DNA from 3 places in the Pseudoduganella sp. UC29_71 genome. Region 1 is predicted to be linked to each of the others. Evidence: riboswitches for the same ligand, from Rfam matches in the RefSeq annotation. Region 1 holds a riboswitch; each other region holds the start of a gene.
What was found. A riboswitch is a leader RNA that binds a small molecule or an ion and turns the genes downstream of it on or off. The one in region 1 is predicted to bind cobalamin.

Region 2: another riboswitch for cobalamin. It lies ahead of ACFJI2_RS03560 (TonB-dependent receptor); the one in region 1 lies ahead of ACFJI2_RS25225 (TonB-dependent receptor domain-containing protein).
Region 3: another riboswitch for cobalamin. It lies ahead of ACFJI2_RS27570 (cobaltochelatase subunit CobN); the one in region 1 lies ahead of ACFJI2_RS25225 (TonB-dependent receptor domain-containing protein).

Annotation. Positions count from the first base shown of each region.
Region 1 is NZ_CP170549.1:5,662,354-5,671,880, reverse strand. It holds gene ACFJI2_RS25245 (cobyrinate a,c-diamide synthase) at 1-474, opposite strand, end outside; gene cobO (cob(I)yrinic acid a,c-diamide adenosyltransferase) at 468-1,088, opposite strand; gene ACFJI2_RS25235 (ABC transporter ATP-binding protein) at 1,085-1,858, opposite strand; gene ACFJI2_RS25230 (FecCD family ABC transporter permease) at 1,855-2,877, opposite strand; gene ACFJI2_RS25225 (TonB-dependent receptor domain-containing protein) at 2,895-4,745, opposite strand; cobalamin riboswitch at 4,811-5,039, opposite strand; gene ACFJI2_RS25220 (histidine phosphatase family protein) at 5,045-5,623, opposite strand; gene ACFJI2_RS25215 (adenosylcobinamide-GDP ribazoletransferase) at 5,703-6,485, opposite strand; gene cobT (nicotinate-nucleotide--dimethylbenzimidazole phosphoribosyltransferase) at 6,499-7,524, opposite strand; rRNA gene ACFJI2_RS25205 (16S ribosomal RNA) at 7,911-9,441, shown strand.
Region 2 is NZ_CP170549.1:789,469-798,995, reverse strand. It holds gene ACFJI2_RS03570 (hypothetical protein) at 1-304, opposite strand, end outside; gene ACFJI2_RS03565 (thiol:disulfide interchange protein DsbA/DsbL) at 316-966, opposite strand; gene ACFJI2_RS03560 (TonB-dependent receptor) at 1,109-3,076, opposite strand; cobalamin riboswitch at 3,141-3,389, opposite strand; gene ACFJI2_RS03555 (M1 family metallopeptidase) at 3,452-5,656, shown strand; gene ACFJI2_RS03550 (hypothetical protein) at 5,653-6,510, shown strand; gene ACFJI2_RS03545 (class III extradiol ring-cleavage dioxygenase) at 6,590-7,393, shown strand; gene ylqF (ribosome biogenesis GTPase YlqF) at 7,482-8,432, opposite strand; gene ACFJI2_RS03535 (OPT family oligopeptide transporter) at 8,588-9,527, shown strand, end outside.
Region 3 is NZ_CP170549.1:6,154,327-6,163,853, reverse strand. It holds gene ACFJI2_RS27570 (cobaltochelatase subunit CobN) at 1-3,775, opposite strand, end outside; cobalamin riboswitch at 3,842-4,060, opposite strand; gene ACFJI2_RS27565 (hemerythrin domain-containing protein) at 4,220-4,735, shown strand; gene ACFJI2_RS27560 (organic hydroperoxide resistance protein) at 4,983-5,408, shown strand; gene ACFJI2_RS27555 (DUF4148 domain-containing protein) at 5,510-5,809, shown strand; gene ACFJI2_RS27550 (GNAT family N-acetyltransferase) at 5,851-6,303, shown strand; gene ACFJI2_RS27545 (sensor histidine kinase) at 6,300-7,604, opposite strand; gene ACFJI2_RS27540 (sigma-54-dependent transcriptional regulator) at 7,594-9,168, opposite strand; gene ACFJI2_RS27535 (efflux RND transporter periplasmic adaptor subunit) at 9,374-9,527, shown strand, end outside.

The DNA.
Region 1 (9,527 bases):
ATGGCCGGGACTGGCGACGCGGTTGGCGATCACGCCCGCCATGTCCACCGGACCGTAGTCGCGCAGGCCGTGCACCAGCGCCCCGGCGGTCTGCGCCATCGAACCCGCGTCGATCACCGCCATCACCGGCACGCCGAACTCGCGCGCCAGGTCGGCCGAGGACGGCGAACCGTCGTACAAGCCCATCACGCCTTCGATCAGGATCACGTCCGCTTCCAGCGCCGCCTGCGCCAGCTGCGCGCGGCAGGCTTCGCGGCCCACGATCCACAAATCCAGCGACTTTACCGGCGCGCCGCTGGCGCGCTCCAGCAGCATGGGATCGATGAAGTCCGGCCCGCATTTGAACACGCGCACCTTGCGGCCCATTTTAGTCAGCTTGCGCGCCAGCGCCGCCGTGGCAGTCGTCTTGCCCTGCCCGGACGCCACCGCCGCCACCAGCACCACCGGCGCGTTGATGTGCGAGGACGTTACCATTCCGTGCCCGCCTGCGCGCCGATGCCCGCCTTGAAGGCATGCTTCACCACGTTCATCTCGGTGACGGTGTCCGCCACGTCGATCAGTTCCTGCGGCGCGCCGCGTCCGGTAATCACGACGTGCTGCATGGCGGGGCGTTCCAGCAGGTCCGCGATCACCGCGTTCACGTCCAGGTAGCGGTACTTCAGCGCGATGTTCAGCTCATCCAGTACCACCAGGCCGACCCCCGGATCGGCCAGGAAGCGCTTGGCCTGTTCCCACGCCAGTTCTGCTTTCTCGATGTCGCGCTCGCGGTTCTGGGTTTCCCAGGTATAGCCCTCGCCCATGGAATGGAAACTCACTTCATCCGGGAACCGGCGCAGGAACAGCTCTTCGCCGGTCTGCATCGCGCCCTTGATGAACTGCACCACGCCGACCTTCATGCCGTGGCCCATGGCGCGCACCGCCATGCCGAAGCCGGACGAGCTCTTGCCCTTGCCGTTGCCGGTGTTGACGATGATGACGCCGATCTGCTTGTCCGCCGCCGCAATCTTGGCGTCGATGATGGCCTTCTTGCGCTCCATGCGCACGCGGTGGCGCTCGTTCAGTGCGTCGATATCGGTATTTTCAGTCATGCGATTTCTTCCTTCGGTATGAAGATGTGGCGCTGGCCATGCCGGATCACGTCGATCGGGTGGCCCAGGTAGTCGCTCAGGATGGCGGGCTGCATCACGTCCGCCACCGGCCCGGCCAGCCAGCGGCCATCGCCCATCAGCAGCAGCGCGTGGGTGGAGACGCTGTGCGCCAGCGTGAGGTCATGGCCTACCATCACCACGGTTTTATGTTGTTCGCGGCACAGGCGCGCCAGCAGGCGCATCACGCTCACCTGGTGCGCCAGGTCCAGCGCGTTGGCCGGCTCGTCGAGCAGCAGCAGCGGCGTGTCCTGCGCCAGCATGGCGGCAATGGCCACGCGCTGGCGCTCGCCGCCGGACAAGGTGCGTACATTGCGGTGCGCCAGCTCGGCCACTTCCATGGCCGCCAGCGCCTCCATGGCCAGGCGGTGGTCGTCGGTGTTCTCCCAATAGCGGTCGCCATGGTAGGGATGGCGCGCCGACAGCACGGTTTCGATCACCGTGTAGGCGAACGCGTCGTTGCGCGACTGCGCCAGGAAGGCGCGCTCGCGTGCCAGGTCCGCCAGCGGCCACTCCGGCAGGCCGCGGCCCTGGATGGACACGCCGCCCTCATCGACGGGAATCAGGCCGGCCAGGGTGCGCAGCAGCGTGCTTTTGCCCGCGCCGTTGCGGCCGATCACGCTCCAGCATTCGCCGTCGCGCACCTGCCAGTCCAGTTTCTCGACCAGCGTGCGCGCGCCGATGCGCAAGCTCAGTTTTTCAGTGGCGATCATTTCTGCAGCCTGTGAAGTTGGTACAGGAATACCGGCGTGCCGATCAGCGCCGTCACCACGCCCACCGGCAGCTGCAGCGGCGCGAACAGGGTGCGCGCCAGCGTGTCGGCCAGCACCAGGTAGCCGCCGCCGGTCAGCATGGCGGCCGGGATCAGCACCCGGTGGTCCGGACCGAAGGCAAAGCGGCAGGCGTGCGGCACGATCAGGCCGACAAAGCCCACGCTGCCCGCGTTGGTCACCGCGCTGGCGGTCAGCAGCGCCGAGACAAAGAACAGCCCCTTGCGCAGCGCACCGACATTGATGCCCAGCGTGACGGCCGCTTCGGCGTGCAGCGCCATCACATTGATGGCGCGGGCGCTGCGCAGCGCGAACACCGTTGCGCCTGCCAGCACGATCCACGGTATCCAGCGCATCGGCGCGCCGGCCAGGTCGCCGATCAGCCAGAACACCATGGTGCGCAACCGGCTTTCAGGAGCGATGGACAGCATTAGCGTGATCAGCGCCGTGCAGGCCGCCGTCAGGATCACACCGGTCAGCAGCAACAGGGCAGTGCCGCCTTCGGCTGCCGAACCGCTGCGCATGTCGCGCCGCGCCAGGAAGTACAGCATCATGGACACGGCCACCGCGCCGCCGAACGCCGCCGCATCCACCACCCAGGCCGCGCACATGAACATCATCGCCGCCAGCGCGCCCACCGCCGCGCCGGAAGAAATGCCCAGCACGTAGGGGTCGGCCAGCGGATTGCGCAGCAGGGCTTGCATCATCACGCCCGCCAGCGACAGCGCCGCGCCGGTGACGAAGGCGGTCAGCGCGCGGCTGCCGCGCAGGTCGAGCAGAGTCGCGGCCAGGCTGTCGGCCTTGCCGTTCCACAGGTCGCCCAGCGCGCCGGGTATCTCGGACAGCGGAATGTACACCGAGCCGGTCACGCCGGAGAACAGCAGGCTGCCGATAACAAACAGCAGCAGCCCGCCGGTGATGGCGGTCGCTCGCGTGCGCAGGTTGCGGGAGTGTGGATGCATGGTGCTTGGTTGTACCCTTATTTAATACCGTAGCGTACGGCGGCAAAGAACTTGGCGCCCGGCGTGGCGTAGTTGCGCGCCACTTCGTAGTTTTTGTCGGCCACGTTGTTCCAGCGCGCCAGCACGGACCAGTCACGCGCGAACTGCCAGGTGGCGTACAGGTTCAGCAGGCTGTAGCCGCCCAGGCGGTTCTTGTTGGCGGCGTCGTCGAAGCGGCTGCCGGACACTTGCAGCTCGGCGCCGGCGGCCAGCGCGCCTGCGGCGTATTCTACGCTGGCGCTGCCGTGTTTTTTCGAGCGGCGCGCCAGCGATTTGCCGGTGGTCTCGTCTTTCGGGTCCTGCCAGTCCGCGTTGGCGGCCACGGTGAAGGCACCGATGCGGCGGCTGCCGTTGAGCGACACGCCTTCCAGCATGGCGTGGTTCACATTGTAGGCGCAGCTGCCTTTGCGGGCCGGGTCCGGGCATGGCGTGGTGGTCACCAGCATGTCGGTCAGCTTGTTGCGGTAGATGCTGGCGCCGAATTCGTTCACGCCGTCGTCGTACTGCAGGCCTGCCTCGGCGTTGCGGCCCTGCTCTGGCTTGTTGTTTTCGTAGCCGAAGCCGGGGTAGTACAGCTCGTTGAAGGTGGGGGCGCGGAAGCTGGTGCCGAAGCTGGCGCTGGCGCGCAGCGCGCTGCTGAAGCGGTAGCCGTAGCCTGCCGATCCGGTGGTCTTGGTGCCGTATTGCGAGCTGTCGTCCGCGCGCAGGCCGAAGGTGGCCAGGTGCGCGCCGCGCTTCAGGCTGTAGGCGCCGGCATAGGAATCGGTCTTGCGCACTTTGCCCAGCGCCGGCGTGGTGCCGGAGACGACTTTCTCTTCGCGGTGGCCGAGCAGCACTTGCAGCGTATCCTCGCCGAGACGGAAATCATTCTGCCAGGTGGCGTCGGTCTGCTTGCTCTCGATGCGGCTGTAGGCGCTGGCCACGCCGGTGTCGGAGATCGATTTGTCTTCCGCCTTCGCCAGCTGCACGGTGCTGTACCAGTTGTCCATCACCCGGTTCTTGCTGAACACGCCCAGGTTGGCCAGCTTGGTCTGGCTGCGCGTGTCGTAGCGGCTGGTGCCGCTGTCGAACTGGCCATCGGTGCGGCTGTTCAGGAACACCAAGCCGACATCGTGGCCCTTGGCCAGTTCATAGCCGAACTGGCCGGAGGTGCTGGTGCGCTCGTAGCCGTCGTCGTCCGCGTTGTAGCTGCTGCTGCCGGGTTTGGTGGACGAGAAGCCGTCCGACTTTTCGCGGCCGGCGCTGATGGCGTAGCTGAAGCTGTTATCGCCCGCGCTGGCGCCGAAGATGCTGGCGTCATATTTGCGGGTGTTGTCGCTGCCCGCGCCGACCGAGGCGGCCACGGACTGTGGACCTGCGCCCTTTTTGGTGAAGATCTGCACCACGCCGCCGATGGCGTCGGCGCCGTACAGGGTGCTCATCGGGCCGTAGACGATTTCAATGCGCTCAATGGCTTGCAGCGGAATGGCCGACCAGCTGGCCGTGCCCGACGTGATGGAGCCGATGCGCACGCCATCCACCAGCACCACGGTCTGGTTGGCGTTGGCGCCGCGCAGGAATACGCTGGAGTTGGTGCCCGGGCCGCCGTTGCGGGCGATCTCGATGCCGCGCTGGCGCTGCAGCAGGTCGGTGATGGAACCGGCGCCGGAGCGGGCGATGTCTTCCGCGCCCAGGGTCACGATGTCGCTCAGCACGTCGCGCTGCAGTTGCGGCGAGCGGGTGGCGGTGACGATCACGCTGTCGGTTGCGGTGGTCTGGGCGAAGGAAGGCGCGGCCATAGCCATGGCCAGCGACGTGAGGGCCGCGTGCCGGATTACAGGAAAGCTCATAGTAGTTCTTTGTATAGTATGCAACCAGCCTACTTCCCCGTGGGCTGGATTGAACAGATGCGCGCGGCGCATCCACCTGCTTTGGCCGGTATCCGGGCTCGCAAGTTGAACTGCCTTACCTTCCCATGCTGAGCACAGTGGTTTGCGGAGGCAGCTTGTCGCCGGGGGCGACACTTGTTTACCGTTGCGGGGGCAGCACACGTTGGCCGTTTTCCTGGTGGAGGGCGGCTTCGTGTTTCCCGTTTAACTGCGCGCATGGGCATGCGCGCGGGCACCAAAACCCCGCCATTATACGGACTTCAGGCCACGGCTTCCAGAATGACAGTCTCGCCGTAGGCGATCTTGTGGGGCGCGGCGGCGGCGCGCAGTGCGATGTCATGCAGCGGCAGGCCGGCCTGCAGGCCCGCTTCCAGTGCCACCAGCAGGCGTATCGTGCCCGCATGGCAGATGATGGCGGCAGCGCGCGGGCTGGGCGCCTGCCCGCCATGGCGGCGCAGCAGGTCCGCGCGGAAGGCGGCTACGCGTGCAGCCACCTGGAGCACGTTTTCGCCGCCGCCGGGCCGGTAATCCACCAGGCCGGCAGCCCAGGCATCCACTTCCGCGCGCGGGATGTCGCCCCAGCTGCGCAGCTCCCAGGAACCGAAATCCATCTCGGCCAGGCGCGCGTCGAGCGCGTGGGCGCCGAGGCGGCCGGCCAGTACGGCGCAGCGCTGCAAGGGACTGGAGTAGAGCGGCGTGCCGGACGGGATGCTGGCGCTGGCCAGCAGTTCAGCATGCACGCGTTCGATGTCGTCCGGCGCGGCGGGCAGGTCGCTGCTGCCGTAGCAGACGCCCGGCGCGACCAGCGGCTGTGGATGGCGGACCAGGATCAGGCGCACGGGCCGCTCCCGGGGCAGCGCCGCGTAGCCGGCCGTGCAGCCTGCGCCGGCGTCAACACCGCTGGCCCGGCCGCCATGCTCACGCCTGCCACGCGCCGTGGCCCAGGCCGGCCAGCACGCACAGGTAGATCAGCACTTCGGCCAGCTGCTGCACCGCGCCCAGGCAGTCGCCGGTATAGCCGCCGATGCGGCGCGCGAATTTGCGGCCCAGCCAGATGGCTGCGGCCAGCGCAGCCAGCACCGCGGCGCAGATGGCCAGCCACGGCAACCATCCCATGGCGCCCAGCAGCACCGCAGGCAGGGCCGTGCACAGGCAGGCGATAAAGAACTCCGCGCCGCTCATCTCTTGCGCCATGGGCTTGGCCTTGCCTTCGGCGCGCGCATACTCCATGCGCCAGATCAGCGAGGTAGCGGCCAGGCGCGACAGCGGATGCGCCAGCAACAGCGCGGCGACCGCCACGGCGGGCGGCAGCAATGTCAGCGCCGTGCACTTCACCGCCAGCAGGCAGATGGTGCCGATCGCGCCATAGGCGCCGATGCGCGAATCCTTCATGATTTCCAGCACGCGCTCGCGCGTCATGCCGCCGCCGAAGCCGTCGCACATGTCGGCGAAGCCGTCTTCATGGAAGGCGCCGGTAGCATAGATGCCGGCCGCCGTCGACAACAGCACGGCCACCGGCGCGGGGAAGACCCACGCCGCCGCCGCGTACACCGCCGCTGCGATGCCCGCTACCACCAGCCCCACCAGCGGGAAGTAGCGCGACGCGTGGTGCAGCCACGCGGGATCGAATCCCACCCAGCGTGGGATGGGCAGCCGCGTAAAGAACTGCAGCGCGATGAAGAACAGTCTCAACTGGTGCATGGCGGTCCGGCGCTTACTCGGACTTCTCGCTGACCTGGGCGGACTCGAAGGTCGCCATCTGGTTCACGAAATTCACCGCTGCGTGCAGCAGCGGCAGGGCCAGCGCGCTGCCGGTGCCTTCGCCCAGGCGCAGCCCGAGGTTCAGCAGCGGGCGCGCGCCCAGCTCGGCCAGCATCAGGTTGTGGCCGCTCTCGTCCGAGCAATGCGCGAACACGCAGTAATCGAGGATGGCCGGCTGCAGGCGCGCCGCCACCAGCAGCGCGCTGGTGACAATGAAGCCGTCGATCAGCAGCACCTTGCGCAGCTCGGCCGCTTTCAGCATGGCGCCCGCCATCATGGCGATCTCGAAACCGCCAAAGGTCGCCAGCACGTCCAGCGGCGCGGTGGCGCCCGCATGTTTCTCAACGGCCGCCTCGATCACGCGCTGTTTGTGCAGCACGCCGTCGGCCGACAGGCCGGTGCCCGCGCCCACGCATTGCGCCACCGGGATGCCGGTCAGCTTGTGCATCAGCGCGGCGGCAGCGGTCGTGTTCCCGATACCCATTTCGCCGAAGCCCACCACGTTACCCGGCAAGTCCGCCGCCAGCGCGGCACCATGCGCCAGCGCGGCATCGCACTGTGCCGTCGTCATCGCCGGTTCCTGCGCGAAGTTGCGGGTGCCGTGCGCCACCTTGCGGTCATGCAGGCCGTCGCGCGCGCCGAAGTCGTGGTTCACGCCGGCGTCCACCACGTGCAGCGCGCAGCCCATCTGGCGGGCGAACACATTGATGGCCGCGCCCTTGGCCAGGAAATTCTCCACCATCTGCCAGGTCACGTCCTGCGGATAGGCTGACACGCCTTCCGCCACCACGCCGTGATCGCCCGCGAATACCAGGATCGCCGGGCCTACTATGGAGAGTGCCGTCGTGTCCTGGATCAGGCCGATCTGTTTGGCCAGCGCCTCCAGCACGCCCAGGCTGCCGAGCGGCTTGGTCTTGTTGTTGACGGCGCGTTCCAGCGCAGCGGACAGTTCGGCATTGGCGGTAGGGGCAATAAGCATGGCAGTTCTATAGATAGAGAAGGAAACGAGCTGCGATGGTACAGCTTGCCCTTGCGGAACGCGAGGGCCTTTGCTATAGTTCTGTCCCCGCGCTGCTGAGCACAGCTTGCAGCGCAGGAGAGGTGGAAAAACAGGGGTTGACGGATTTAACGAAAAGCCCCATAATCTTGCCTCTCTGCTGCTGAACAAAACGCTTCAGCTACAACGCAGAATTCTTTAAAAATTTACAATCGATAAGTGTGGGCGTTTGATGATGAGGCCCGCAGCGCAAGCTGTGAAACTCAAATTATTAAACGCTCAACGAAAAACAAACGTGACCATCGAGAGATGGAATCGTCAGTTATTTTGAAGAGCGACCAAGTCAGCAATGACTTTAAACAGAGATTGAACTGAAGAGTTTGATCCTGGCTCAGATTGAACGCTGGCGGCATGCTTTACACATGCAAGTCGAACGGTAACAGGGAGCTTGCTCCGCTGACGAGTGGCGAACGGGTGAGTAATATATCGGAACGTACCCAAGAGTGGGGGATAACGTAGCGAAAGTTACGCTAATACCGCATACGATCCAAGGATGAAAGCAGGGGACCGCAAGGCCTTGTGCTCCTGGAGCGGCCGATATCTGATTAGCTAGTTGGTAGGGTAAAGGCCTACCAAGGCATCGATCAGTAGCTGGTCTGAGAGGACGACCAGCCACACTGGAACTGAGACACGGTCCAGACTCCTACGGGAGGCAGCAGTGGGGAATTTTGGACAATGGGCGCAAGCCTGATCCAGCAATGCCGCGTGAGTGAAGAAGGCCTTCGGGTTGTAAAGCTCTTTTGTCAGGGAAGAAACGGGCGTGGCTAATATCCATGTCTAATGACGGTACCTGAAGAATAAGCACCGGCTAACTACGTGCCAGCAGCCGCGGTAATACGTAGGGTGCAAGCGTTAATCGGAATTACTGGGCGTAAAGCGTGCGCAGGCGGTTTTGTAAGTCTGTCGTGAAATCCCCGGGCTCAACCTGGGAATGGCGATGGAGACTGCAAGGCTAGAATCTGGCAGAGGGGGGTAGAATTCCACGTGTAGCAGTGAAATGCGTAGAGATGTGGAGGAACACCGATGGCGAAGGCAGCCCCCTGGGTCAAGATTGACGCTCATGCACGAAAGCGTGGGGAGCAAACAGGATTAGATACCCTGGTAGTCCACGCCCTAAACGATGTCTACTAGTTGTCGGGTCTTAATTGACTTGGTAACGCAGCTAACGCGTGAAGTAGACCGCCTGGGGAGTACGGTCGCAAGATTAAAACTCAAAGGAATTGACGGGGACCCGCACAAGCGGTGGATGATGTGGATTAATTCGATGCAACGCGAAAAACCTTACCTACCCTTGACATGGAAGGAATCCCCGAGAGATTGGGGAGTGCCCGAAAGGGAACCTTCACACAGGTGCTGCATGGCTGTCGTCAGCTCGTGTCGTGAGATGTTGGGTTAAGTCCCGCAACGAGCGCAACCCTTGTCATTAGTTGCTACGAAAGGGCACTCTAATGAGACTGCCGGTGACAAACCGGAGGAAGGTGGGGATGACGTCAAGTCCTCATGGCCCTTATGGGTAGGGCTTCACACGTCATACAATGGTACATACAGAGGGCCGCCAACCCGCGAGGGGGAGCTAATCCCAGAAAGTGTATCGTAGTCCGGATTGTAGTCTGCAACTCGACTGCATGAAGTTGGAATCGCTAGTAATCGCGGATCAGCATGTCGCGGTGAATACGTTCCCGGGTCTTGTACACACCGCCCGTCACACCATGGGAGCGGGTTTTACCAGAAGTAGGTAGCTTAACCGCAAGGAGGGCGCTTACCACGGTAGGATTCGTGACTGGGGTGAAGTCGTAACAAGGTAGCCGTATCGGAAGGTGCGGCTGGATCACCTCCTTTCTAGAGTAGGCACCACGCCAAGCGCTCACACTTATCGATTGTTCCGTTCTTTAACAATTTGGAAGAAGTAAAGATTTATTGAGTGT
Region 2 (9,527 bases), 2.1 Mb from region 1:
ATGGCGAGGTGTGCGTGAGCGCGTAGCCCACATGCTCCCACCAGTGATCGCGCGTGCGCACCGTCTTCATGCATTGCATGTCGGTTTCACCCTTGAACATGCGGTCCTCGCACTTCTTGCTGGCATACGCGTTGCGCTGATTCTCCGCATTGGCCAGCGCAATCATCAGCCATACCGAAAAGGCGACCACCACCAGCAGCAAGCTCCACGCAACATGGTTGACGTGCGTGCGCCAGAACAGCTTGTTCTCGTCCGGCGCCGACTCGCGGTACATCGCCATCACTTCTTTTTCGGTATCGCTCATGTCTTCCCGTCTTATTTCTTCGCGGCCTTGGCCACCAGGTAATCCATCACTTGCAGCGTTGCCTGCTGCGAAGCCTGCTCCGGCATGCCCGGACGGCCGGCCTGCGAAGGCGACGTGACGAAACGGCCATCGATCACGATGGTCGGCGCGCTGTCCACCTTGTAGGCGCTGATCACTTGCGCTGCACGCTTCATTTTAGTCTGCACGGCGAAGGAATTAAAGTATTCCAGGTATTTCGCCTTGTCGATGCCGTTCTTCACCAGGAAATCCGTCATCGCGTCATCCTTGTTCAGGCGGTTGCGGTCGACGTGGATGGCGCGGAAGATCTTGTTGTGCATTTCGTCCAGCTTGCCCATCGCTTCCAGCGTCAGGTAGGCGTGCGCCTGCGCGTCGTTCGGGCCGCCGGCCGGGAAGTGCACGCGGCGGAAGGCGATCTTGTCGCCCTGCTTGGCCACCCAGTCATGCAAAGAAGGCTCGAAGGCGTTGCAGTGGGGGCAGGAATACATGAAGAATTCAATGACTTCCACTTTCTTGCCGGTGTCGGTACGCACAGGCGAAGCCAGCGTGGTGTAGTCCACGCCTTCCTTCGGTTCAGCAGCGGAAGCGCCGGCTGCGGTGAACGACAGGGCGGCGGCGGCAATGATCAGGCGCAGAAATCGCATAGTGGTCCTTCTAGAGTAAGAGTGGCAAACGCCGCGAGATTACCATTTTTTTGCCCCTGCCATCAGGCCGGATAGCAAAAATCCCCGGCTGGCGGGGACTTTAAGCTGCAATTAAGGCCGGTCAAGCCCGGTCAAGCCCGCTTCAGAACTCGTAGCGTGCCGACAGCTTCAGCTGGCGGCCGTCCGAGGTGTAGATGCCGCCGCGGCACTGGAACGCCATGCCGTAGTAGTTCTTGTCGGTCAGGTTCAGGCCGGACAGCGCCACTTCCCAGGCGCCGAACTTGCGCGCGTAACGGGCGTCCAGCGTGGTGTAGGACGGGATGCGCGCGATGCAGCTGTTGTCAAAGTCGGAACCGAAGCGCTGGCTGTCCACCCACTGCGCGCCGATGTCGGCGGTCTGGCCATCGGCCGGGGTCCAGGTCAGGCGCGCGCTCAGCACGTTCTTCGGCACCAGCACCATTTCGCGGCCGGACATGGCGCCTTCGGTGAAGGTGGCTTTCACGCGCTGGTAGTGGCCGCTCAAGGTCCAGTCGCGCGCCAGCTCGGCGCTCGCGTCCAGCTCGAAGCCCTGGCGCTTGGTCGGCGCCAGGTTGGTGTTGGCGCCGAAGCCGAACGCGCCGGCGGTCGGATCGTAGAAGATCTCATTGCGCAGCTCGTGGCGGAACACGCGCGCCGACAGCTTGCCGCTGCCGTCGGTGTAGGTGGTGCCCAGCTCCAGGTCGTGCGAGGTCTGCGGCTGCAGCACGGTGTTCGGCACCGGCGTGTAACCGTTCTCGTCGGCGTTGGCGACGCGGTAGCTGTGGCCGATCTTGGCGTGCAGCGTGGCTTTCGGCGACAGCGCATAGCTGCCCTGCATGTCCCAGGCGTTCAGGCCCTGGGTCACGTCGTAATTGGCGGTGGCCCATGGCGCAGCGTCGGCGTTCTGCTTCTCGAACAGCTCGCGGCGCACGCCGGCGGCCAGGCGGAAGGCGTCCCACTTCACTTCGTCGCGCAGGTACAGCGCCTTCGATTTCTGCGTGGCCTTGACCGGCATGGCGCCCTTCTGGTCGCGGGTCCAGTCGATGAAGTCTATGCCGGCCACCGCCTCGTTCAGCACGCCGCCGAACTGGCCCAGCTTGCGCACGCGCGGCGAGAACTGGGTCTGCTTGCTTTCATAGTCCAGCGCGGCGGAGCCGGTGCCGAAGAAGTAGGTCGCCTCCAGCTCCTTGCGGCGGTGCGACAGCTCGGCGGCCAGGTCGTAGCCCGCCACCTTGGCTTCGATGAAGGCGGTGAAGCGGTCGCTGTCGAGCGAGCCGAAGTCATCCGGCGTGGACGCCTGGCGCGGGTTGGTGTCGAACTGCGCCTGGCTCAGCGAGCCGGCAAAGCGCGAATCCTGGCGCGTGCTGGACAGGCGCACGCCGGCGCGGCCATCCGGGAACGCCACTTGCGCGCCGGCGTTCACGCTGCGCGACTTGAATTTGTTGTTGTCGCGGTAGTTGTCGGTGTCCAGCGCGCCGCCGGACAGGTCGAAAGCCCAGCTGTCCGTGCTGTGCGTCATGGCCGCGCGGCCTTCGCGCAAGCCCAGCTGACCCGCTTCGCCGAACACCGAGCCGTGCGTGCCGGCCGTGCGCGCGCCGGGGCGCTTGGTGACGATCTGGATCACGCCGCCGGTGGCGCCGTCGCCGAACAGCACGCTGCTGCCGCCGCGCGTGATCTCGATGCGCTCGACCGAATCGACCGGGATGGTGGACAGGATGGCCGAGCTCAGCTCGTTTTCGGACAAGCGCACGCCGTCCAGCATCACCACCATGTTCTGGCTGCTGTTGGTGCCGAAGCCGCGCAGGTCCAGCGCGAAGTCCGGGCTGCCGTCCAGGCTCTGGTGGCCCAGCACGCCGCCGATCTTGCGGATGGCCTGGTTCACGTCGCTCACGCCGGAGCGGCGGATCTCGGCCGCGCTGATGACGGTGGCGCCGATGGGCAGCAGCGACGGGTCGCTGTCGAAGCGGGCGCCGGTGACGACCACCGGAGCCAGCGCTTGCGCGGCGGTTTGAGCGAAGGCCGGAGCGGCGAAGCAAAGAGCGACGGCAAGCGCCAGCGGTGCCGGCGTGCAGCGGGAATTCGAGTTGTTCATGTGTTCTTTACGCGTAGTGAGCATCCGCCTGCGTCCCCGCAGGGCGGATTCAACGGAAGGCTGTTCGCGCTTCCACCTGTCTGGCCGGTATCCGGGCTGGCAAGACGGGACGGGATCACCTTCCGGCGCAGGCAAGCCTGCACAGTGGTTGTCGATCCAGCCTGCCGCGCAATCGACAGCGCGGCGCTTGCGTACCGTTGCGGGGGCAGCACACCTTGGCCGCCGCGCTGCCGATGAGCGCTGGCTGCCTTGTGTTTCCCGTTTAACTGCATCCATGGGCATGGACGCGGGCACCAAAACGCCGCCATTATACTCCTGCCATCGCCCCGGCAATTTCGTTGGCAAAATATCATGTGCTTGGTTATAGTGGCGGGCATGAACGCACACCACTACCGCAAACTGGCCGCCGCCGCCGCGCTGGCCACGGCCGCCACGCTGGCAGCACTGGCGCTGGCGCAAGTCCAGGTCATCGCCATCCCCGAACCCTACACGGACACCGGCATCCCCTTTGCACCCGCGCAGGCGGCGGCAGTGGCCACGCCCAGCGCGCCGGCCGCCTGGGGCGGCCCGCGCACCGGCAGCGAGCCCACCCTGTCGGACCGCGTGGTGGACTACAAGATCGACGCCACGCTGGACCCGGTCAAGCACACCGTGGACGGCAAGCAGCAGCTCACCTGGCGCAACCGCAGCGCGCACCCGGTGCGCACGGTCTATCTGCACCTCTACCTGAACGCCTTCGAGCACGCCGGCACCACCTTCTTCACCGAGCACCGCGCCATGGGCGGCGGCATGTTCAGCGCCGATCCCAAGGACGGCGAGTGGGGCCACATCGACCTGCGCAGCGTGACGCAAGGCGGCGCCAAGGTGGAACAGTCCTTCGTCCAGCCCGACGGCGGCCCGGCCAGCGACCGCACCGTGGTGCGCTTGGACCTGCCGCAGCCGGTGGAAGCCGGCGCCAGCACCACGCTGGCCATCGACTTCCACAGCCAGCTGCCACGGCTGCTGGCGCGCAGCGGCTACTTCGGCAGCTTCCACCTGGTGGCGCAATGGTTCCCCAAGATCGGCGTGCTGGAACTGGCGGGCGAACGCGGCGCCACCAAGCCGCGCTGGAACGTGCACGAATACCACGCCGAGTCCGAGTTCTACGCCGACTTCGGCAGCTACGACGTGAAGCTCACCGCGCCCAAGGAGTACACGGTGGGCGCCACCGGCGAGCAGCAAGGCGCGCCGGTCGAGAAAGACGGCATGCTCACCCACCACTACGTGCAGGGCGACGTGCACGATTTCGCCTGGACCGCCGACAAACGCTACGCCGCCCCGCTCACCGCCAGCTGGAGCGGCGCGGGCAGCCCGCCCGTCAGCATCAAGGTGCTGTACACGCCGGAGTTCGCGGCCAGCGCCGCGCCGTCGCTGAAGGCGGCGCAGGACGCGCTCACCTATTACTCCAAAACCCTCGGCCCCTACCCCTACAAGACCCTGACCGTGGTGCTGCCGCCGCATAACGCCACCGCGGCGGCCGGCATGGAATACCCCACCTTCTACACCGCCGACAGCTACACCAAGGTAGAAAAAGGCTCGCTGGAAGAATTCGAGCTGGACCTGGTGAACATCCACGAATTCGGCCACGGCTACTTCTACGGCATCCTCGCCTCCAACGAATTCGAGGAACCGATGCTCGACGAAGGCCTGAACGAATACTGGAACATGCGCATGGCGCGCGAACGCGGGCAACAGATCCATCCCGCGCTGGCATGGATGCGCGCCATCGGCATCTCGCCGGCGTTCGACGGCTTCCACTTCGAAATGGGCGGCGCGGTGCGCGAAAATCCCGCCGACCCGGCCGGCCAGAACGCATACTCGCGCCTGCAAGGCATAGGCCCGGCCTACAACCGCAGCGCCATCCTGTTCCACGATCTGGAAGCGCAGCTGGGCAAGCAAGCCACCGAACAGGCCTTCAAGGAATACTACAAGCGCTGGCGCTTCCGCCACCCCAGCACCGCCGACCTGCGCGAAACGCTGGCCGAAGCGAGCGGCCAGCGCGCGCTGGTGGAACGCGTGTTCGCGCAGCAGGTCTACCGCACCGGCAAGGTGGACGACCGCGTGCAATCGGTCAGCAGCGAAGAAGTGCTGCCGCAGCCGGGCAGCAGCATCGTCAACGGCAAGCGCGTGGCGCTGACGCAGGAGCAGGTGGACAAGCAGATCGACGAAGCGCGCGAGAAATGGGACAAGGCCCATCCCGACGCCAAGCCCGGCACCGGCCCCTACCCCTTCCGCACCGAAGTGGTGGTACGCCGGCGCGGCGAAGCCGTGCCGCAAACGCTGCTGGTGCGCTTCGCCGACGGCAGCAGCGACACCGTCAAATGGGACCCGCAGAACGGCGAGCGCTGGCAGCGCTTCGTCTGGCAAAAGCCGGCCAAGGCCGTATCGGCCGAGCTGGACCCGGAACGCAAGCACCTGCTGGACACGAATAAACTCGACGACAGCCGCACGCTGAAGGCCGACAGCACCGCCTCGCGCCGCTGGACCTTCGACCTGGCCGCGCTCGCGCAAGCCCTCCTGACCCTGATCGCAACGATATGAAACTGACCGACACCTGCCTGTCCGCCGCGCGCGCCGCGCTGCAATGGCGCCTGCTGGCGCTGTGGACCATCGCCCTGCTGCTGCCCACGCTGGCGCTTACGCTGCCGTTCTGGAGCCAGCTCAGCGCCGCCTTCGACCACTCCGTGCACGCTGCCCAACTGGCGCAGCGGCTGGACCTGTCCAACATCGCCGACCTGATGGGCGAAACGCACCGCAATCAGCTCGCCATCCAGCTGGGCGCGGGCGTCGCGCTCGTGACCACGCTGCTGCTCTCGCCGCTGCTCACCGGCGCCGTCGCCACCGCCGCGCGCTTCAACGGCACGCCCGTGTTCCGCGAACTGTTCGCCGGCGCGGTGGCCGAGTATCCGCGCATGTTCCGCATGCTGCTATGGGCCGCCGTGCCACTGCTCGCCGCGCTGGGCGCCGGCAGCGGCCTGCAGCACCTCGCCAATCTGGACGCCGACAGCGCCATCACGCCCGCCGACGGCCAATACCTGCGCGGCGCGGCCGACGCCCTTGCCGCCCTGCTGCTCGCACTGGCCCTGGCCACGCTGGACGCCGGCCGCGCCGTGCTGGCGGCGGACCGCCGGCGCCGCTCCGCCGTCGTCGCCTGGTGGCACGGCCTGCGGCTGTTGGCGCGCCGCCCGGGCGATGTGGCCGGCAGCTACATCGCCATTACCCTGGCTGGCCTGGCTGTGGCCGCCGCACTGGGCCTGGCGCGCGTGCACCTGCCCCACGCCGGCCTGGCCGGCTTCCTGTTCGCGCTGCTGCTGACGCAGATTATCGCCGTGCTGCTGGCCTGGATGCGCAGCGCGCGGCTGTTCGCCCTCATCGCTATCATTAACAAATCCTGAACAATCCATCCACAAAAACACCATTGATGAACAAGGTGGGCAAGCCTATAGTAAGTGCATCGAAAACTAGGAGCAATCCATGTCCAGCACTGCACTCCCCACCTATTTCCTGTCCCACGGCGGCGGCCCCTGGCCGTGGATGCTCGACCAGTACGGCGGCCGCTACGACGCGCTGAAAGCCTCGCTGGAAGACATCCCGCGCCAGCTGGGCGTGCGGCCCAAGGCCGTGCTGGTGGTGACGGCGCACTGGGAAGCGCGCGAGCCGCTGATCTCGTCCAGCGCCAAGCCGCCGATGATCTACGACTACGGCGGCTTCCCCGCCTACACCTACGAGATCCAGTACAGCGCCCCCGGCTCGCCCGAAGTGGCCGCGCGCGTGCAGCAACTGCTGGCCGGCGCCGGCATCGCCGCCCACCTCGACCCGCAGCGCGGCTTCGACCACGGCACCTTCTCCGCCATGCAGCCGATCTACCCGGCGGCGGACGTGCCCATCGTCCAGCTATCGCTGAAGCAAGGCCTGGACCCGGCCGAGCACATCGCCATCGGCCGCGCGCTGGCGCCGCTGCGTGAAGAAGGGATACTGATCATCGGCAGCGGCCTCAGCTACCACAACCTGCGCCAGTTCGGCGCGGCGGGCGCGGCCGCCTCGCACCAGTTCGACGCCTGGCTGCGCGCCTCGATGGCGCTGCCCCCGGCCGAGCGCGAAGCGCGCCTGCTGGCCTGGGCGGACGCCCCGGCCGCGCGCGCCGCCCACCCGCGCGAAGAGCACCTGCTGCCGCTGATGGTCGCCCACGGCGCCGCCGCCGGCGACGCCGCCGCCAACGTCTACCACGAAGACGCCTTCATGGGCAGCCTCGCCGTCTCCAGCTTCCGCTTCGGCTAAAAAAAATGGGGTCAGGGTTAATTATTTTGGAAATATTTCCAAAATAATTAACCCTGACCCCATTTGTGGGTGCAACATTTTTCGTGGCTCAGGTGCCGCGCTTGCCTTTCATGCGCTCGGCTTCCTTGGCGGCGGCTTTGGCGGCGGCGAGTTCGGCTTTGATGCGCTGTTCTTCGGCGAAGGCGGCCAGCGCGGCTGCGCGGGTGGCGGGCGTTTCCAGGGAGATGCGGCCCAGGGCGCCGGTGCGGTAGTCTTGCAGGAAGATGTGGGACGCTTTTTCGTAGTCGTAGTCGCCGCCCTTCTGGCGGTAGCCGCGCTTGGCGGCGATGCCTTCGACCACGGCGATGCCGTCCATCTCCTCGAGGTTTTTGTAGCCGTAGCGCGCCGCCAGCAGCTCGGGATAGCGGCGCAGCATTTCGTTGGCCAGGAATTCGGCCACTTCTTCTTCAATCAGCGCGTTGGAACCGATCGCGTGGCTGGCGGCCAGCATCAGGCCGTCGCTTGGCATGGCGATCTTGGGCCACAGCATGCCGGGCGTGTCGACCAGCACCGTGTTTTTGTCCAGATACAGCTTTTGCTGTACCTTCGTCACCGCCGGCTCGTCGCCCACCTTGGCCACGCGCTTTTTCAGCAGCGCGTTCATCAGCGTCGATTTGCCGACGTTGGGGATGCCCATGATCATGATGCGCAGCGGCTTGGTCGGCACGCCGCGGTGCGGCGCCAGCGATTTGGCGATGTCGGGGATGCGCGCGACGTCGCCCGGCTTCTTGGTCGTCATGGCGTAAGCGGTCACGCCTTCCTGGCGGTCGTAGTATTCCACCCACGCGGCCGTGGCGGCGGGGTCGGCCAGGTCCACCTTGTTCAGGATCTTCAGGCAGGGGCGCTGGCGGAACAGGCGCAGTTCTTCCACCATGGGGTTGCAGCTGGCTTCGGGCAGGCGCGCGTCCACCACCTCGATCACCAGGTCGGTGTTCTCCATCTGCTCGGCCGCCTTTTTCTTGGCGGCGTTCATGTGCCCCGGATACCATTGAATTGCCATGCTGTTGCCTTCTGCGCCAAACGTGTAATCCGCTATTTTACCTGCTCGCGTGCGCGGGGCGCCGGTTTGGTTCCCGTTTACGTCAAGGTCGGCTATGATGAGGCACAAATTTTTTCCATTTTATAAATATTTATATATACATGGAGTTGTGAAACATGACTAAAGCTTCCCCGTCCACGCCCGGTGAAATCACAGCACGCGGCGTGATCCTCGGTATCCTGATTACGCTGGTGTTCACGGCGGCGCAGGTGTACCTGGGCCTGAAAGTGGGCCTGACGTTCGCCACGTCCATCCCGGCGGCGGTGATTTCGATGGCGCTGCTGAGCGCTTTCAAGAACGCCACCATCCAGGAAAACAACATCGTGCAGACCATCGCGTCGGCCGCCGGCACGCTGGCGTCGGTGATCTTCGTGCTGCCCGGCTTGCTGATGATAGGCTGGTGGGCCAATGTGCCGTTCTGGCCGACCTTCGGCGCCTGCGCCATCGGCGGCGTGCTGGGCGTGATGTACACGGTGCCGCTGCGCCGCGCGCTGGTGTCGACCTCGGACCTGCCCTATCCGGAAGGCGTGGCTGCCGCGGAAGTGCTGAAAGTGGGCACTTCCTCGCGCGCCGGCGCCGCCGAGGGCAAGGCCGGCCTGATGGCCGTGATCCTGGGCAGCGTGGCCTCGGCGCTGTATGCGGCCGGCGCGGCCGTGAAGGTGATGGCGGGCGAGATGGCCGTGTATTTCCGCACCGGCAACGGCGCCACCGGCCTGGGCGCGTCCAGTTCGCTGGCGCTGATCGGCGCGGGCCACCTGATGGGCATTACCGTCGGCATCGCGATGCTGGCCGGCCTGGCGATCGCCTGGGGCGTGCTGGTGCCCATCCTGACCGCCGCCCAGCCCATGGCTGACGCGTCGGCGGCCGACTGGGCGCTGAAAGTGTGGAAGACGGATGTGCGCATGATAGGCGCGGGCGCCATCGGCGCGGCCGCTATCGTGACCCTGGCGGGCCTGGCCAAGCCGGTCATCGGCGGCCTGAAATCGGCCATGGAGGCGTCGCGCCAGTCCAAGCTGAACGGCGGCGTGCTGCCGCGCACCGAGCAGGACATGCCGA
Region 3 (9,527 bases), 490 kb from region 1:
GCGTCACCTGCCAGCCCCACAGGTTCTCCAGGAATTCCTGCCCCATGGTGCGCGCGCCCGCGTAGCCGTGGCCCATCAGCGGCTTGAGCCAGGCCGGATTCAGGAAGCGGCCGCGCAGCTCGCCCAGCAGGGCCGAGGCCAGCGGTTCCACGTCCGCGCGGCCCGGCTGCGCGTGCTGCAGGATCATCGCTTCCGGCACCCGGCCGGTACGGCCCTCGATGGCCAGCGACAGGCCGCCCAGGTAATCGAAGGCGTCGTTGTTGTCGAGCAGGCCGTACAGATTGCTGGCGCGGCCATGGTAGGTGCGCTCGATGCCGTCCAGAGCCACATCGAAGGCGGCGTGGGTGGCCTCGCCGCTGGCGTCCAGCCCGTAAGCGTGGCCCATGCGGTTGCGGTAGGCGCGACCGATCTCGTCGCGTTCGCGCCAGGCGCCGGAGCGCTCGGTGAGGCTGTTCACGCCCGCACCGTAGGCGCCGGGCGCATCGCCAAACACGCGCTGCGCGGCCGCGCGGCCGGCTTCCACCGCCGGCATGCCGGTAGCGGCCAGCGCGCGCTGGCGCACCAGCCATTCGCGCGCCACGCGGTTCTGCGCCGGCTCCTCGCTGCCCCAGGCCACGCCCGGCAATGGCGCCAGCGCCGCCTGCAAGGCTTCCTTCAGCGCCGGATCGCGCTCGGCCAGCGTGCCGGCCGACGCGGCCAGCGCCATGCGTCCCGCGCGGTCGATCAGGCGTATCAGGTTGGGATACAGGTCGCGGAACAGGCCGGACGTCGTCACCAGCGCGTCGCGCCGCATCGCGCCCGGCTTGAGCTTCACGTCCGTGACGATGCCGCGCGCGTTCCACACCGGCTCGGCGCCCATCATGGCCAGCGCAAACGCCACCATCACGCCTTCGTCGCGCACCGCGTCCGAGGCCCACAGGATGATGCCTTCGCTGCCTTTGCCGGCCGAGCTGCCCGACGCATTGCGCGCGTCCGCCTTGGCCGCCATGCGCTCGCCGAGCTGGTAGCCCAGGCGTGTCGGCAGGATGTCGCCGTCCACCGCGTGGAAGTTGCGGCCGGTGGGCAGCGCTTCCGGCGAGCGCAGCGGGTCGTTGCCCTTGCCCGGTTCGATGTATTCGCCATCCAGTCCGGCCAGCAGCGCCAGCATTTCGCGGCGCGGCGAATCGGCCAGCTTGGCGGCAACGTCCGCGCCTTCGATACCACCCTTCTTCATCGATTCGAGCATCAGGTCGATGGATTCCTGCTTCCACGGGCGGCCGAAAATGTGCAGGCCGTGCGGCATGAACTTTTCCTGCAGCTTGGTCAGGTAGTGGCCCACTTCGTGCGCCAGCAGGTCGTCGTCCGCCGCGTCGAAGCCGATGCCGCGCACGGCCAGCACGTCGGCCATGGACGCTTCCAGTTCGGCTTTCAGGTTCAGCGCGTTGACGCGCTCGCGCATCAGCGCGGCGGCTTGCGACTTGAGCGATTCCGAATTGGCCGCTTCGAAACTCTCCACCACCTGGCGCAGGGCCAGCAGTTCGTCGTACAGCGGCGTGGTGGCCAGCGGCGGCGTCAGGTGATCCACGATGACGGCCAGGCCGCGCCGCTTGGCCTGCGTGCCTTCGCCCACGCCGTCCACGATGTAGGGGTAGATGCCGGGCAGGTCGCCCGCGATCAGGCTGGGATAGTCGTCCGAGCTCAGGCCGACGGCTTTACCGGGCAAGAACTCGTAGGTGGAGTGGCGGCCTACGTGCACCAGCGCGTCGGCCTTGAAGCGGTCGCGCAGCCAGTGGTAGAAGCCGAGGTACTGGTGGGGCGGCGTGATGCTGGTGTTCGCGTGCAGCAGTTCCTCGTCCACTTCCCAGCCGCGCGGCGGCTGCGGTCCGATGAACACATTGCCGAACACCAGGCCGGGCACCAGCAGCTTGCCGCTGTCGACCATGATCCTGCCGGGCGCCGGTCCCCAGCCTTTCAGGCCTTCGATGCCGTAGCCGGACAGGCGCTTGCTGAGCGGCGCCAGCGCGGCGCAGCCGGCCTTGGGCGTTCCCTTGGTCCGCGCCGTACGGCCCGGCGCGGCGATGGCGCTCGGGTCCAGGCAGGCGTGATAGCCGTCCGCCAGCGCAGCCAGGTCGCGGATCGCCGCTTCGCGCTGCGGATGGTCCGCCCCTTCCACCAGGTGCTGCAGTTCCTTGATGATGACGTCGGCCTGCTTGCGGCCCAGCGCGGGCTCGCCGCTGGCTTCCGCTTCCAGCACGTCGGAATGCAGGCGGCCCAGCAGGCCGCTGGTCATCTCGCCCTGCACGCGCGGCGGCAGGGTGCCAAACCAGCGCGCGTAATCGGCCGCGCTGACGCTGTTCACGGTGCCGCTCAATTCGCGCAGCGCGGCGCGGTCTTCCGGCAGGTTCACGCCGTGCGCCATGATCATGTCCAGCAGCGCTTCCGGCGACGCGGGCAGCGTGCCCACCGTGTAACCCGCCTGCTTCATCGCGTGCAGCATGTCGAACAGCGAGGCCGGCACGTCCAGGTTGTCTGCGCCGATGTTCTGCCGGCCGGGCGGGTGGTTGTAGTAGATCAGCGCCACCTTCTTGTCGCGGTTGGCCTTGCTGCGCAGCGCCAGCCAGCGGCTCACGCGCGCGGACAAGCGGTCCGCCTCCTCGCCCAGCACCACCGGCGGGCGGTTCTCGATGCCGGTCTGGCGGTCCTGCTGCGCCTGGCCCAGCGCGGCCACCACGATGGGCTGGCCTATGCCTTGCAACTCCGGCAGCGCCACGCGGTACTGCACCGAATCCGGCGGCAGGCCGTCGGGCGACAAGCGCCACTGCACGGCGCTGCGGTCGGATAGGCGAATGGCCTTGAACACCGGCACGTTGAGGCGCTTGAACGCTTCCGTGACGGCTTCGCGTCCCTCTGCAGCGCCCACCACGAAGTCCTGCAGCACCACCAGCGCCGCCGGCTGTGCGGGCGCGATCAGCTCCGGCAAACGCTCCAGCGCTTCGCGCGAGGCGCCGCCCCAGCGCGTGAGCACTTGCACGCATGCCTGGCCGCGCTGCTCGACGCGCTGGCACACGGCGGCGGGCACCGCGCTATCCATATTGGACAGGTCCAGCACCACCACGGTGGGCTGGGCTTTCAGGCCTAGTTGCGCCGCCTTGCCCCAGGCTGCTGCGTCCACCAGCTCGCGCTGGCCCGCCCGCAGGCGCAGCGTGGGCTCGGGCTGCGCATCGGCCAGCGGCACGGAAGGCTTGAGCAGATGCGCGAACAGCGCAGCTGTGTTGTCGGCGCCGCCGGCCTGCCATACGCGGCGCGCGGCCAGCCAGCGGGACGCCGCCGCATCGGCCTGCGCCGCCTTCAGGGCGGCAGGCGGCGGCGCTTCCGACGACAGCTCGCGCAGCGTGTCCGGTGAAAAGCCTTGCAGGCTGGCGCGCGGGTCGCGGCTCATCAGGCTGAGGCTCGCTTCACCATTGAAAGCCAGCACCGGCGTCTGCGCCCGGGCGTAGCGCGGCAGCAGTTCCTTCAGGCGGCGCGCGGGATCGCCGAACAGGGAAACGGCCAGCACGCTGTCGGCCTGCCTGAGCCACAGCCCGGCGTCACGCTCGCTGGCGGCCATCCACTGCGCCGGGGTGCGCAGCACGATGCGGTCCTGCGGATGGCTGGCCAGGTGGCGGTGCGCGGCCTCGATGGCGGCCGGCGCCGCGCGCTCGGTGACGATGGCGAACAGGTTGGCGGCCGGTGCGTGCGCGCAGGCGCAAACGCACAACAGCGCTGCGGCCAGCCGCAGGAGTATGGAAGTGCTCAATTTGAACTTTAACCAGTAGCTGCGCGCCAGGCGCGCAGGAAAACAGGCAACGCCACACCCCGGGCTTTGCGCATCTTCGTAACTGGCCGGTCTTCTGGCTGGCCTTCATCCTTCCTCGACCCTGCCTTCCCGTGCAATGCACAGTGGCGTTCGGTCAAAGTCGTCAGGCATACAGCAGCGGGGGCTGCGCCGGACTGGCGCGAGATGAAAATCGCGCGCGTCACCGGCTTCCCGTTTCACCCTCCAGCCGACAAGCGGAAGGGCACCAATCACGTTAATGCCGCGATTCTACCGTATTGAGCCCTGTCATGAAATCCTACATGCCTTCTGCCCGGGCGCCTACACCCTGCACTGTTAGGTCATCTTAAGATGGTCTGGCTTTCGCATCAGATCAGCATATCCGGCGCCGCAACGCGGCGCTTAACGCCCAACCAAGGAGCCCCCATGAAAGCCAGTGACAAGGCCGAGGCAGCCATGCCTCAAAAAATTCCCACCGCGCCGGGTGAAATCGACGCGATTTCCTTGCTGACGCAGGACCACGCGGAAGTGAGAGCAATGTTTGAGCAATACGAAGAACTGGGCGACCGCGCCCTCGCGTCGAAGAAGAAGCTGGCGCACAAAATCTGCCTGGAGCTGACCAAGCACGCCACGGCCGAGGAGGAGATTTTCTATCCCGCCGTGCGCCAGGCCAGCGGCGCGAACGAGGACTTGGTCGACGAGGCGACCGTGGAGCATGCCTCCGCCAAGGAACTGATCGCGCAGATCCTTTCCATGGAACCCAGCGACGACCTGTACGACGCGAAGTTGAAAGTCCTGTCCGAGCAGATCGAGCATCACGTCAAGGAAGAAGAAGGGGAAATGTTCCCCAAGGCGCGCAAGGCGAAGCTGGACCTGGTCGCACTGGGCGATGCGATCGAAGCCCGGAAGGCGGAGATCGAGGCTCCCGCGCTGCCCCAGTGACGATCAAGGCCGGGCGCGCCAAGCAAGCCCGCAAGCATTGAAGGCCGCAATCCGCCGGCCCGCTTGGTGCGGGCCGGCGCGGACGGCGGCAAAATATTTTCCGGAAACTGAAAAATATAGCTTGCTATTACATAGCGCACGATATAAAGTACACACATCGGCGCTGCAAACACAGCGCGAGGTAGCAAGAAGTAGGGCGCGATTCAATAGATAGCAATCTAATTTACTCACAGCAAAGGAAATCATCATGTCGATCAAACAAGTTCTGTACCGCGCAAACGCTAAAGCAACCGGTGGCCGCGAAGGCCGTGCTGTCTCCTCGGACGGCGTGCTGGACGTGAAACTGACCACCCCCAAGGAACTGGGCGGCGCCGGTGCGGTCGGCACCAATCCTGAGCAGCTGTTCGCTGCCGGCTACTCGGCCTGCTTCCTGGGCGCCATGAAATTCGTCGGCGGCCGCGACAAGATCGCCGTGCCGGCCGACGTGTCGGTGGAAGGCACCGTGGGCATCGGCGCGATCGAAACCGGCTTCGGCATCGAAGTGGAACTGAAAATCTCGCTGCCGGGCCTGGACCGCGACACCGCCGAAAAGCTGGTCGCCGCAGCCCACATCGTCTGCCCTTACTCGAACGCCACCCGCGGCAACATCGACGTAACGCTGACCATCGTATAAAGCCGGTTTTGCCGCTACCGCAAAACCGGTGGCGGCAGCCTGAAAGTCCAGCCAATAAGTAGTGCACGATTAAATAGTGCAATTAATCTAGGAGAAATATCATGAAAGCATCCATCCTGTCCGTCGCCGCCGCCGTCATCGCCCTGACCTCGAGCGCCTACGCCGCCGAACCCGTCAACAGCGGCGAAGGCTACCAGGGCAACGTGGTCAATACCGTGTCGATCCGCACCCGCGCCGAAGTGAAAGCCGAAACCATCGCCGCGCTGCGCGCCGGACAGATCCTCAACGGCGAAGCCTACCCCGCCAGCGTGACCGCAGCCGCGCCAGGCAAAACCCGCCAGGAAGTGCGCGCCGAACTGGCCCAGGCAGTCAAAGCCGGCACCCTGTCACACTATGAATAAAGCCCCTTACAATGGCTGCTTCGATCCCATGCGAGGCAACCATGATTGAGTGGCAGTGGCAAGAGTTTGAAGAGATTCCACGCGAAGACCTGTATGAAGTGCTGCGCCAGCGGCAGGAGGTCTTCGTGCTGGAACAGAAGTGCCTGTATCCCGACCTCGACGGCTACGACCAGGCGGCGCGTCATTTGATGGCCTGGCATACGGTCGACGGCCAACGCCAGCTGGCAGCCTACCTGCGCTGCATCGCGCCGGGCGTGAAATTCCCTGAAATGTCATTGGGCCGCGTTTTGACGGCAGCGTCCGCGCGCGGCAGCGGCATCGGCCGCCTGCTGCTGGAGCAAGGCCTGCGCCGCGCGGAAGCACTGCATCCCGGCCACCGCTGCCGCATCGGCGCCCAGCTCTACCTCGAAAAATTCTACGCCAGCTTCGGCTTCACGCGCGTGAGCGAACCGTATGACGAAGACGGCATCATGCACATCGATATGCTGCGCTAAAACGTAATGATGAAACGCGCGCCGGCGCCCACCGGTTTGGCGTAGCGCACCATGCCGCCATTGGCGTGCACCAGGTGGCGCACCATGGCCAGGCCGATTCCGCGTCCCTGTTTTTTGGTGGAGAAGAATGGCGTGAAGATGTGCGCGGCGAGGTCTTGCGGCACGCCGGGGCCGTTGTCGGCCACTTCGATGCGCAGCCGCCCTCCCCGGCTCAGGCGCGCGCTCACTTGCAGCTGCGGCTGGGGCGCGGACGCGGTGGCTTCGGCGGCGTTCTTCAGCAGATTGATCAGGGCCTGCTCCAGCTGGCCGGGGTCCACCATCACGTCCAGCGACGCGGGTTCGACGGAGAACTCGGCGCGGCCGCCGCGCGCCTGCCATTGCGGCGCCATCAGCATGGACAGGCGGGCGAACAGTTCGCCCACGTGCACCCGCTCGGGCTGGGCCTGCGGCACGCTGGACAGGCTGCGGTAGCTGGCCACGAATTCCACCAGGCTGGCGGCGCGGCGCGCGATGGCGTCCAGCGCGGTGCCCAGGTCGCCGCTGACGTCGGGCGCCAGGTCGGCCTTGGCTTCGTCCAGCAAGTCGCACGCGGTGCGCGACAGCGAAGCGACCGGCGTGAGGGAGTTCATGATTTCGTGCGTGAGCACTTGCACCAGCTGGCGCCAGGCATTCATGGCTTCGGCTTCCAGTTCGCTTTCCACCGGCATCAGCGCGGCAAGGCGCTGGCCGGCGCCCTGCACGGTCAGCGCGGCGACCGAGGCCAGTGCGCGCTCGGTGCCACGCTCGGTTTCGAAGCTCACCAATTGGCGGCGTTCCGCCGTTTGCGCTGCCAACAGGTCCGCCAGTTGCACGGGATCGCTGGCGCGGCCGGGCGCGAGCAGGCGGCGTGCGCTGGCGTTGAGCGGTGTCAGCGCACCCGGACCGCTCAGGTGTTCGATCGAGAACAGCGCGATCGGGGCATGTTCCAGTCGCGCTTCGAGGGCTTGCGCGGCGTCCAGCAGGGCGCGGCGGTCCGGCGTGAGGTTCCATGGCAGGTCGCTTGCGGCGGCGACTGGTGCAGCATCCTGTGCAGTACTGCGCCTGCCTGCCAGGGGGCGCGACAGGCGCCGGTGCAGCAGCCAGGCTGGCAGGATGGCGCCAATGGCGCACAGCACCTGCAGGCGCGGCGAGCCGGCGTAATAGGCCGCGGCATAGCTAAGCGCCATCAGCGCAGCCACGCTGGCGTAGGCGGCGGACTTGCCGGCAGCGGCGGGCTTGCGGGACGCGGCGGCGTCGCCGGCAAGCGTGTGTTCAGATGCCATGCTTGCCCAGCTTGCGGTACAGCGCGGCGCGGCTCACGCCCAGCATGCGGGCGGTGTGGCTGATGTTGCCCTTGGCGGCGGCCAGCGCGGCGGCGATGGCGTCGCGTTCGAGGGCACTCAGGGTCAGGTCGTCGCTGGCCGCGCCAGCACCGGGGCGGGCGGCTGCGTCGACGTGGACGGCCACAGAGCCGACAGCGGCAGCGGCCATCGCACTCGCGCCGGCAGCAACGCTCATGCGCGCAGCAATGGCGGCGCCAGATACGCCCGGCGCGGCGGTGGCCGGCATGGCGAGGCCGAAATCGTCAGGCTGGTACTCGGCGTCGCGGCCGAGGATGACGGCACGTTCGCAGGCATGCCGCAGCGCGCGTACATTGCCGGGCCAGGGGTGGGCTTGCAGCCAGGCCAGCGCTGCGGCCGACATGGCGCGCGCAGGGCGCTGGTACTGGCGCTCGTAGGCGTTCAGGTAGTGGCGCAGCAGGCCGGGGATGTCTTCACGCCGCTCGCGCAGCGGCGGCACGCGGATGACGATGGTGTTGAGCCGGAACAGCAAGTCGGGCCGGAACTCGGCGGGATCGAACAGGCGCACTTCATCCAGATTGGTGGCGCTGATGATGCGCACGTCGATGGGCTCCGGCTTGTCGGCGCCGATGGGCGTCACCTCGCGGCGCTCCAGCACCGTCAGCAGCTTGGCCTGCGCGGCCAGCGGCATGTTGCCGATTTCGTCGAGGAACAGCGAGCCGCCGCGCGCGGCCTGGAAGCGGCCGGCGCGGTCGGCCTTGGCGTCGGTGAAGGAACCTTTGCGGTGGCCGAACAATTCGCTCTCGAAGGTCGACTCGGGCAAGGCGCCCATGTCCACGGCGAGGAAGGTGCCTGCCGCGCGCTGCGAGGCCAAGTGGATGGCGCGCGCCACCAGCTCTTTGCCGACGCCGTTCTCGCCCAGCACCATGACGTTGGCGCCGGTGGGGCCGACGCTGGCGATCATGGCTTTCACACTGCGCATGGCGGGCGAATCGCCCATCAGCGCCGCGGTGGCCTCAGTGGCATCCGTGGCGTCCGTGGCAGCAGTGACAGCAGTGGCAGCGCTGACGGCCGGCAGCAGCCGCGCGGGCGCTTCCGCAGCGCGGCGCGCCAGCGCGGCGTCGACCGCCGCCACCAGGCGCGCGTTGTCCCACGGCTTGGTGATGAAGTCGCAAGCGCCGCGCTTGAGCGCCTCCACCGCCAGCGGCACATCCGCATACGCGGTCAGCGCGATCACCGCCGGCAGGCGGCCTCTGCCGCATTCGGGGTCTGACCCCGAATGCGGCTCAGCTCGGCAGAGGGAGGCAGGCGGGGAACGCAGCAGCTCGAGCAGGGCGAGGCCTTCGGCGCCGTCGATGCGGCCGGGGGTGAAGTTGAAGTCGAGCAGCACCACGTCGGGCATGCTGCGCGCCAGGTAGGCGGGCAGTTGCGCGGGGTCGTTCAGGGTGGCGACGGTGCCGTGGCGGCGCCGCAGCAGCAACTGCGCGGCGCAGGCCACGTCGGTGTCGTCGTCGAGGATCAGGATGTGTGCTGTGGTGTCGGCCATGTGGCGCATTCTAGCAGCAGGAAACCCCTTGCGGCATGCGGGTTTGCGGCGTTTCTTGGCACTGTCCGATATCGAACACCTGCCACTGTCCGCATGCGGACAAGCTGCGCGCGGGAGCCCCCGGAAACGGCGCAGGACGGCGTCCCGGAGGCCCTGGCACAGGGCTTGCAATGAGATTGCTCATCGCTCACTGCAAGCCAACATCATGAACACTCCTCAGCCTAAACTGGTTACCGGCGCCGCCATGGACACCGTCGTGCCGAAACGGCGCGGCAAGGCCATCGCGCTGGGCGTCGCCGGCGCTTTGGCGCTGGCGGCCTTCGTCTTCGCGCTGTGGCATTGGATGCCGCGTGGCCTGC